2 regions of the Lysinibacillus capsici genome follow, and region 2 is predicted to be linked to the other one. Evidence: a T-box and tRNA genes for the amino acid it is inferred to sense, from the RefSeq annotation. Region 2 holds a T-box; the other holds one or more tRNA genes.
What was found. A T-box is a leader RNA that pairs with one kind of tRNA and senses whether it is charged. The one in region 2 lies ahead of ileS (isoleucine--tRNA ligase), so its partner is inferred to be a tRNA-Ile.
Positions count from the first base shown of each region.

Region 1: it has a tRNA-Ile gene. The T-box ahead of ileS (isoleucine--tRNA ligase) is inferred to sense a tRNA for this amino acid. The anticodon was not compared.

Region 1 covers NZ_CP084108.1:3,642,175-3,645,422, forward strand. The annotation lists gene LCP48_RS17855 (diaminopropionate ammonia-lyase) at 1-312, opposite strand, end outside; partial or broken gene LCP48_RS23545 (ABC transporter substrate-binding protein) at 364-1,002, opposite strand; partial or broken gene LCP48_RS17870 (ABC transporter ATP-binding protein) at 1,003-1,666, shown strand; tRNA gene LCP48_RS17875 (tRNA-Glu) at 1,804-1,875, opposite strand; tRNA gene LCP48_RS17880 (tRNA-Ser) at 1,878-1,968, opposite strand; tRNA gene LCP48_RS17885 (tRNA-Asn) at 1,979-2,055, opposite strand; tRNA gene LCP48_RS17890 (tRNA-Ile) at 2,060-2,136, opposite strand; tRNA gene LCP48_RS17895 (tRNA-Gly) at 2,138-2,211, opposite strand; tRNA gene LCP48_RS17900 (tRNA-Phe) at 2,217-2,292, opposite strand; tRNA gene LCP48_RS17905 (tRNA-Asp) at 2,351-2,426, opposite strand; tRNA gene LCP48_RS17910 (tRNA-Met) at 2,430-2,504, opposite strand; tRNA gene LCP48_RS17915 (tRNA-Ser) at 2,558-2,650, opposite strand; tRNA gene LCP48_RS17920 (tRNA-Ile) at 2,666-2,742, opposite strand; tRNA gene LCP48_RS17925 (tRNA-Met) at 2,750-2,823, opposite strand; tRNA gene LCP48_RS17930 (tRNA-Ala) at 2,852-2,927, opposite strand; tRNA gene LCP48_RS17935 (tRNA-Pro) at 2,944-3,020, opposite strand; tRNA gene LCP48_RS17940 (tRNA-Arg) at 3,030-3,106, opposite strand; tRNA gene LCP48_RS17945 (tRNA-Leu) at 3,115-3,203, opposite strand; tRNA gene LCP48_RS17950 (tRNA-Gly) at 3,209-3,248, opposite strand, start outside.
Region 2 covers NZ_CP084108.1:2,600,707-2,603,954, forward strand. The annotation lists gene ileS (isoleucine--tRNA ligase) at 1-2,001, opposite strand, end outside; T-box leader at 2,063-2,301, opposite strand; gene LCP48_RS12765 (DUF2785 domain-containing protein) at 2,361-3,203, opposite strand; gene LCP48_RS12770 (hypothetical protein) at 3,223-3,248, opposite strand, start outside.

The sequences.
Region 1 (3,248 bases), 1.0 Mb from region 2:
CTCCTCTATATTCCTTCCAAGCTTATTGGCAACATATTGCGCAATTGCATAAATACCGCCTAAAACTTTAAAGGCATTTAAACCAAATCGATAAGATTCATCTTTAACCATGACATTTTCTACACCCATATATGAAGATAGTGCCTCAAGATGATGGAGTGGTGTCTTCTCAAATTGCTCATATGTACGCTGAAATTGACCGACCTTCCTCACTTGATCTAGTGAAAAATATGGAAGTATTGCTGTTGCTTGTTTTATATGATCTTGCTCTAAATAATGCTGATTATAAACCCACCTTAATTTTTCCTTCATCGCCATCCCCCTCAATTTATGCTCACTATCTACATCATAGTCTATCTAACTTTAAAGTACCAGGAGAGTATATATTAGGAAATAAACAAAGATTTCTTTCCCTTGATCTAGCATAATATTCGCAGCTAAAATGCCTCCAGCCGTATTCCAAATGACATCATCCACCTTATGTGCATTGCCTTTTCGGACATCTGTTAAGTTTTTCCAAAGAGGGTCTTGTGTCCACTCTTGTTCAGTTGCTAGTGCTGAATCATCGCCTGTTGTAGAAAATAACATCCCCATCCATTTGAGAGATTGCTTCTTTCCCTACTTCAATCGCTAAGTTTCCTAGTTTTGCATTATCTTTAAATAAATCTGCTTGCGCTGCAACACGTTTAAATCCTAAAGCATCAAATATCACACCTGAGAATGAATCTGTGTAATAGATACGAGATTTATCGGCCATAAAGCGTACAAATGAAACTTCTTGGTTGATTTGTTCTCCAAGTTCTTCTTTCAGTGCTTGTAACTTATCTTCATAAAGCTTTTAGTACTTCTTCACCTTTTGTTTCTTGATTTACTGCTTTAACGTATAATTTAAAATTCTCTTTCCAGTCACCACGTAATGTATCAGAAAACACAGTTGGAGCAATTTTGCTAAGTTTCGCATAAATCTCTTTCTTGTCGTAATTTATTGCCAATAATTAAATTAAATCTACACTCCTACGCTCCATTGATCGATTATTAAAACCTAAAAAAGGCTCCGTTTTATTAGATGGTGAGGATATTTTTAAATTATCAACAAAACAAGTGGCTAAAAACCCCTCCATTCTTCCCCAATCGCCTGTTGCACCAGAAGGCTAAACTGTCCTACAACTTGTGAAACAAGGTCGCTATCCTTACCAAAGTTGGCGACAACCGTGGACTGAAAAGGATGAAGAAATCGTTTTAAATGCTTTAAAAGCTACAGGTACTGAGCATTTACAAGATAGACCAGTAGATGAGCTATCAGGAGGGCAACGTCAACGTGCTTGGATATGAGTCTTGCTCAAGAAACAGATATCATTCTTTTAGACGAGCCTACGCCATGCTTAGATTTAACTCATCAAATAGACGTTTTAGATTTACTGTACGAATTGAACCAACAGCAAAAGCGAACTATTATTATAGTACTACATGATATTAATCTTGCTTGTCGCTATGCCGATCATATTATTACAGTGAGTGATCGTGGTGTCTATCGTCAAGGGAAACCAGAAGAATTATGGCAACTGATTTAGTTAGTCATGTGTTTGACCTTGATTGCCAAATGACGACAGATCCAATCTTTGGTACACCTCTTTACATTCCATATGGAAAAGGACGAAAAATTTAATCGTTAATTTGAAAAAATAAGCCTACACAGAATGATCAATCTGTGTAGGCTTTCATTTAATATAGCTATGTTATTAATCTAAGTACCTAGTAAATTAAAAAGTGCAGTAGATGTAAATTTATCTACTGCACTTAGTATGACCCGTACGGGATTCGAACCCGTGTTACCGCCGTGAAAGGGCGGTGTCTTAACCACTTGACCAACGGGCCCATGGCGGAGAAGGAGGGATTTGAACCCTCGCGCCGGTTACCCGACCTACACCCTTAGCAGGGGCGCCTCTTCAGCCTCTTGAGTACTTCCCCAAAATAAAAATGGCTCCGAAGGCAGGACTCGAACCTGCGACAACCTGATTAACAGTCAGGTGCTACTACCAACTGAGCTACTTCGGAATAATGGTGGGCCTAAATGGACTCGAACCATCGACCTCACGCTTATCAGGCGTGCGCTCTAACCAGCTGAGCTATAGGCCCTTGGAGCGGGTGATGGGAATCGAACCCACGACATCAGCTTGGAAGGCTGAGGTTTTACCATTAAACTACACCCGCATAAATGGTGGGTCAGGACGGAATCGAACCGCCGACACTTAGAGCTTCAATCTAATGCTCTACCAACTGAGCTACTGACCCATTTCGTCCATGCTAAGCTTACTCACTCTTTTGCTTCTCATGACTTTTATTTTAAAAATGGCGGTCCCGACCGGGATCGAACCGGCGATCTCCTGCGTGACAGGCAGGCATGTTAACCGCTACACCACGGGACCTTTTGGTTGCGGGGGCTGGATTTGAACCAACGACCTTCGGGTTATGAGCCCGACGAGCTACCACTGCTCCACCCCGCGATAATTTTATGCTGTTTCGAGTTTTTAAAGCACCATTTATAAAAATTTAAAACTGGAGGAGGTAGAGGGATTCGAACCCCCGCGCGGTGTTACCCGCCTGTCGGTTTTCAAGACCGATCCCTTCAGCCAGACTTGGGTATACCTCCGTTACAATATATAAATGGTGGACCTTGCAGGACTCGAACCTGCGACCGGACGGTTATGAGCCGTCTGCTCTAACCAACTGAGCTAAAGGTCCTTTAAGATGGCGGCAGAGGGGATCGAACCCCCGACCTTACGGGTATGAACCGTACGCTCTAGCCAGCTGAGCTACGCCGCCAGGATCTTTATACTGGTTAATTTACTTATGGTGGAGCCTAGCGGGATCGAACCGCTGACCTCCTGCGTGCAAGGCAGGCGCTCTCCCAGCTGAGCTAAGGCCCCATAATTTTTTTGGAAATGGTCGGGAAGACAGGATTCGAACCTGCGACCCCTTGGTCCCAAACCAAGTGCTCTACCAAGCTGAGCTACTTCCCGTTGTTCTTTTGGCGCGCCCGACAGGAGTCGAACCCATAACCTTCTGATCCGTAGTCAGACGCTCTATCCAATTGAGCTACGGGCGCATTTAAAATGGTGCCGAGGACCGGAATCGAACCGGTACGGTAGTCACCTACCGCAGGATTTTAAGTCCTGTGCGTCTGCCAGTTCCGCCACCCCGGCACATTTGGAGCGGAAGACGAGGTTCGAACTCGCGACCCCCACCTT
Region 2 (3,248 bases):
TGTATTTGTAGCATCATACGTAAAATTATCGATCTGGGCATACATGTCATAAAATTTAAACGTATTGTCGAGTGTATCCACCAGCTTAGATTTCGCATCTAAGACAATTTTCTTCGAAAAACGCTTTGGATTCCATGGTGAGCTATCAACTAAAAATGCCCAACGTAGAGCATCTGCTCCATACTCCTCGATTAACTCAACAGGCTCTAATGCATTGCCTTTACTTTTGGACATCTTCTGTCCATGCTCATCGAGTACATGCCCTAACGATAGCACATTTTTATAAGGTGGTTTTCCTGTAAACAAGGTCGATACTGCTAATAAGCTATAGAAAAATCCTCGCGTTTGGTCGATGCCCTCAATGACCACATCTGCTGGAAACTGATGATGAAAGTTCGCTACATCTTCAAATGGATAATGCTGTTGGGCAAATGGCATTGAGCCACTGTCAAACCAAACATCGATAACTTCAGGCGTACGTTTCATGTCGCCTTGGCAAACAGGACAGGTACAGACAATGTCATCTATAAATGGCTTATGGAGCTCTAATTGTTCATTGACAGCTCCTTTGGCTAATTGTTGTAGCGCAGCAACACTGTTAGGTGCCTCCTCATGATTGCAATCCTGACAAATCCACACATTGAGTGGTGTTCCCCAATAACGATTACGACTAATATTCCAATCCACTAAGTTTTCTAGGAAGTTGCCAAATCGTCCATCCTTAATATGGCTAGGGTACCATGTCACCTGCTGATTATTTTGTAAAAGCTGCTCTTTTAATGCCGACATTTTGATAAACCAGCTATCTGTTGCATAGTACAATAATGGTGAATCACAGCGCCAGCAATGCGGATAGCTATGCTCATATTTTTCTTTAGCAAATAAAAGCTCTTTTGCTGCAAGCATTTTAATGATGTCGACATCACAGTCCTTCACAAAACGTCCAACAAGCTCAGGTACCGCTTCTGTATAACAACCTTTATGATCAACTACATTGACAAAGGACAAGCCATGTTGCTGCACCGTTTTATAATCGTCCTCTCCATAAGCAGGTGCTATGTGAACAATTCCTGTTCCACTATGCTCTGTCACATAATCTGCCATGACAACGATATGCCCTTTATGGACGGTTACATAGGAAAATGGCGATCGATAGGAAACACCTGCAAACTCCTGTCCGTCATGCTCACTTAATATTTCTACAGGCTCTGTAAAAACCTTTGATACCAACGATTTGGCTAGTATATAGATATTGTTTGCATGCCTTACACGGACATAGCGAAGAGCAGGATTCATAGCCAAGGCTACATTGGCTGGTAATGTCCAAGGCGTCGTTGTCCAGCCTAAGATATATTCGTCTCGATCCTCTAGCTTAAACATTGCAGTAACGGATAAATCCTTAACATCCTTATAGCCCTGTGCCACCTCATGAGAGCTTAAGGAAGTTTGACAGCTAGGGCAATAAGGTGAAACGCGATGTCCTTTGTATAACAGTTTTTCCTTGTGAACATGGCTTAAAATATGCCACACAGATTCAATATAGTCATTACTTAATGTTAGGTAAGGATCTTCCATGTCAAGCCAGTAGCCAAGCTGCTCTGTAAAAGTACGCCATTTTTGCTCATAGGTAAAAACGCTCTTCTTACATGCTTGAATAAATTGCTCCACCCCGTAGTTCTCAATCTCCTGCTTTCCTGAGATCCCTAATACCTTTTCTACCCCTAATTCCACAGGCAACCCATGTGTATCCCAACCTGCTTTGCGTTCAACTAAATAGCCCTGCATTGTTTTGTAACGTGCTACCACATCTTTTATGGTTCTACCAAATGCATGGCCGACATGTGGTAAACCATTCGCTGTTGGGGGTCCCTCATACAATACAAAGGGCTGCTGTTCAGCGCGATTACTTACGGATTTGGCAAAGGTCCCTTCTTGCGCCCATAATGTACGAATCCTTGTTTCTCGTTCAACCGTTGTTTCTTTCTTTTGTTCTTTCTGCATATTAGTTCCTCCTATACAAGCGAATTTGTATAAAAGGCATACAAAAAACCCCGTCCCAAGGAAAAGGGACGGGGTTAACCGCGAATACCACCCTAATTCTATTGACACGAAGGCCAATAGCACTCAGCAACGTACAATCATACGTGTTCTTTTTAACGGTAGACACCCGGATTAGCTTACTCCATTCAGCTAATCTTCTCAGAGAGGATTTTCATGTAACACCTGCACACCGACTTCCACCAAATGTCGGCTCTCTGTAGAACAAAGTGAAACACTACTTTTTCTCATCAACGAATTTGTATGCTTTTATTGTCCTTCATCTTAGCAAATTACCAATTGTGTGTCAACGGTGGACAATCTTAATAATTTTCATTGAGACAAGTCGCAATACATTGATGGAGAACAACATATTGTGGCTGATGAAAGGTTTGAATCAAAAAGCTCTTCAGCAATGTTTTACTATTGAATAGCACTATGCTGTATTGTTCTTCACTCAGCTGTTCCTTCATTGAGGCTAAGGTTAATGGCATTTGCTGCACTATATGGATGACTTCATTTTGTTCCAGCCCTTGCTCCAACATCGCGACTATTGGCACCAATAGTCGTTCATCCTCATCATGGATAAAGACGTAATTGGGTTGTAAATAGATGGACCATAATGCGTGTAACATATCGGCATAGGCTGTTTTCAATGATTTTGGATTTTTCACCAGTTCATCGATAGCATCTGAAACATGCGCCACGCTATGTGCCCATCCCTTGCCAGTCACATAGCCTCTTACATCCTTTTCAGATGATACATAGTTTAGTAACTTTGTTTGACAGTCCTCTATGCTAGCCTTGGGCAAAAAATTATCCTGTAGATCTCTTGCTAAAATAAGTGCTACTAATAATGATGTAAAGGAGCGAGTAAAGACCCAATCCGATTCCTTTTCTCCAATTCCCTTAACTAATAAATGGTTTAGGCTATAATCCCATAGCTCCGTTAAGCAACGATGGTCTAGCAAGTTTTTTTCTAAAATCCATTCATAAAAGCTGCCATAAATATAAGTATCTCGTAGCTCACTATCAATAGAACCTATATGTGCTAACATGGAATGCACAAGCTGCTCTTGATTTTCTAGCTCCATTATTGCTTGCCCCTTTTTCAATGCCTTTAATCGATCCCTTAATTCTTCTTCCTTCAGTACATCTTGTATCAACTCTTTGACTCCCCTTTGCTTATTTATTTTGATACTCACTCTCTC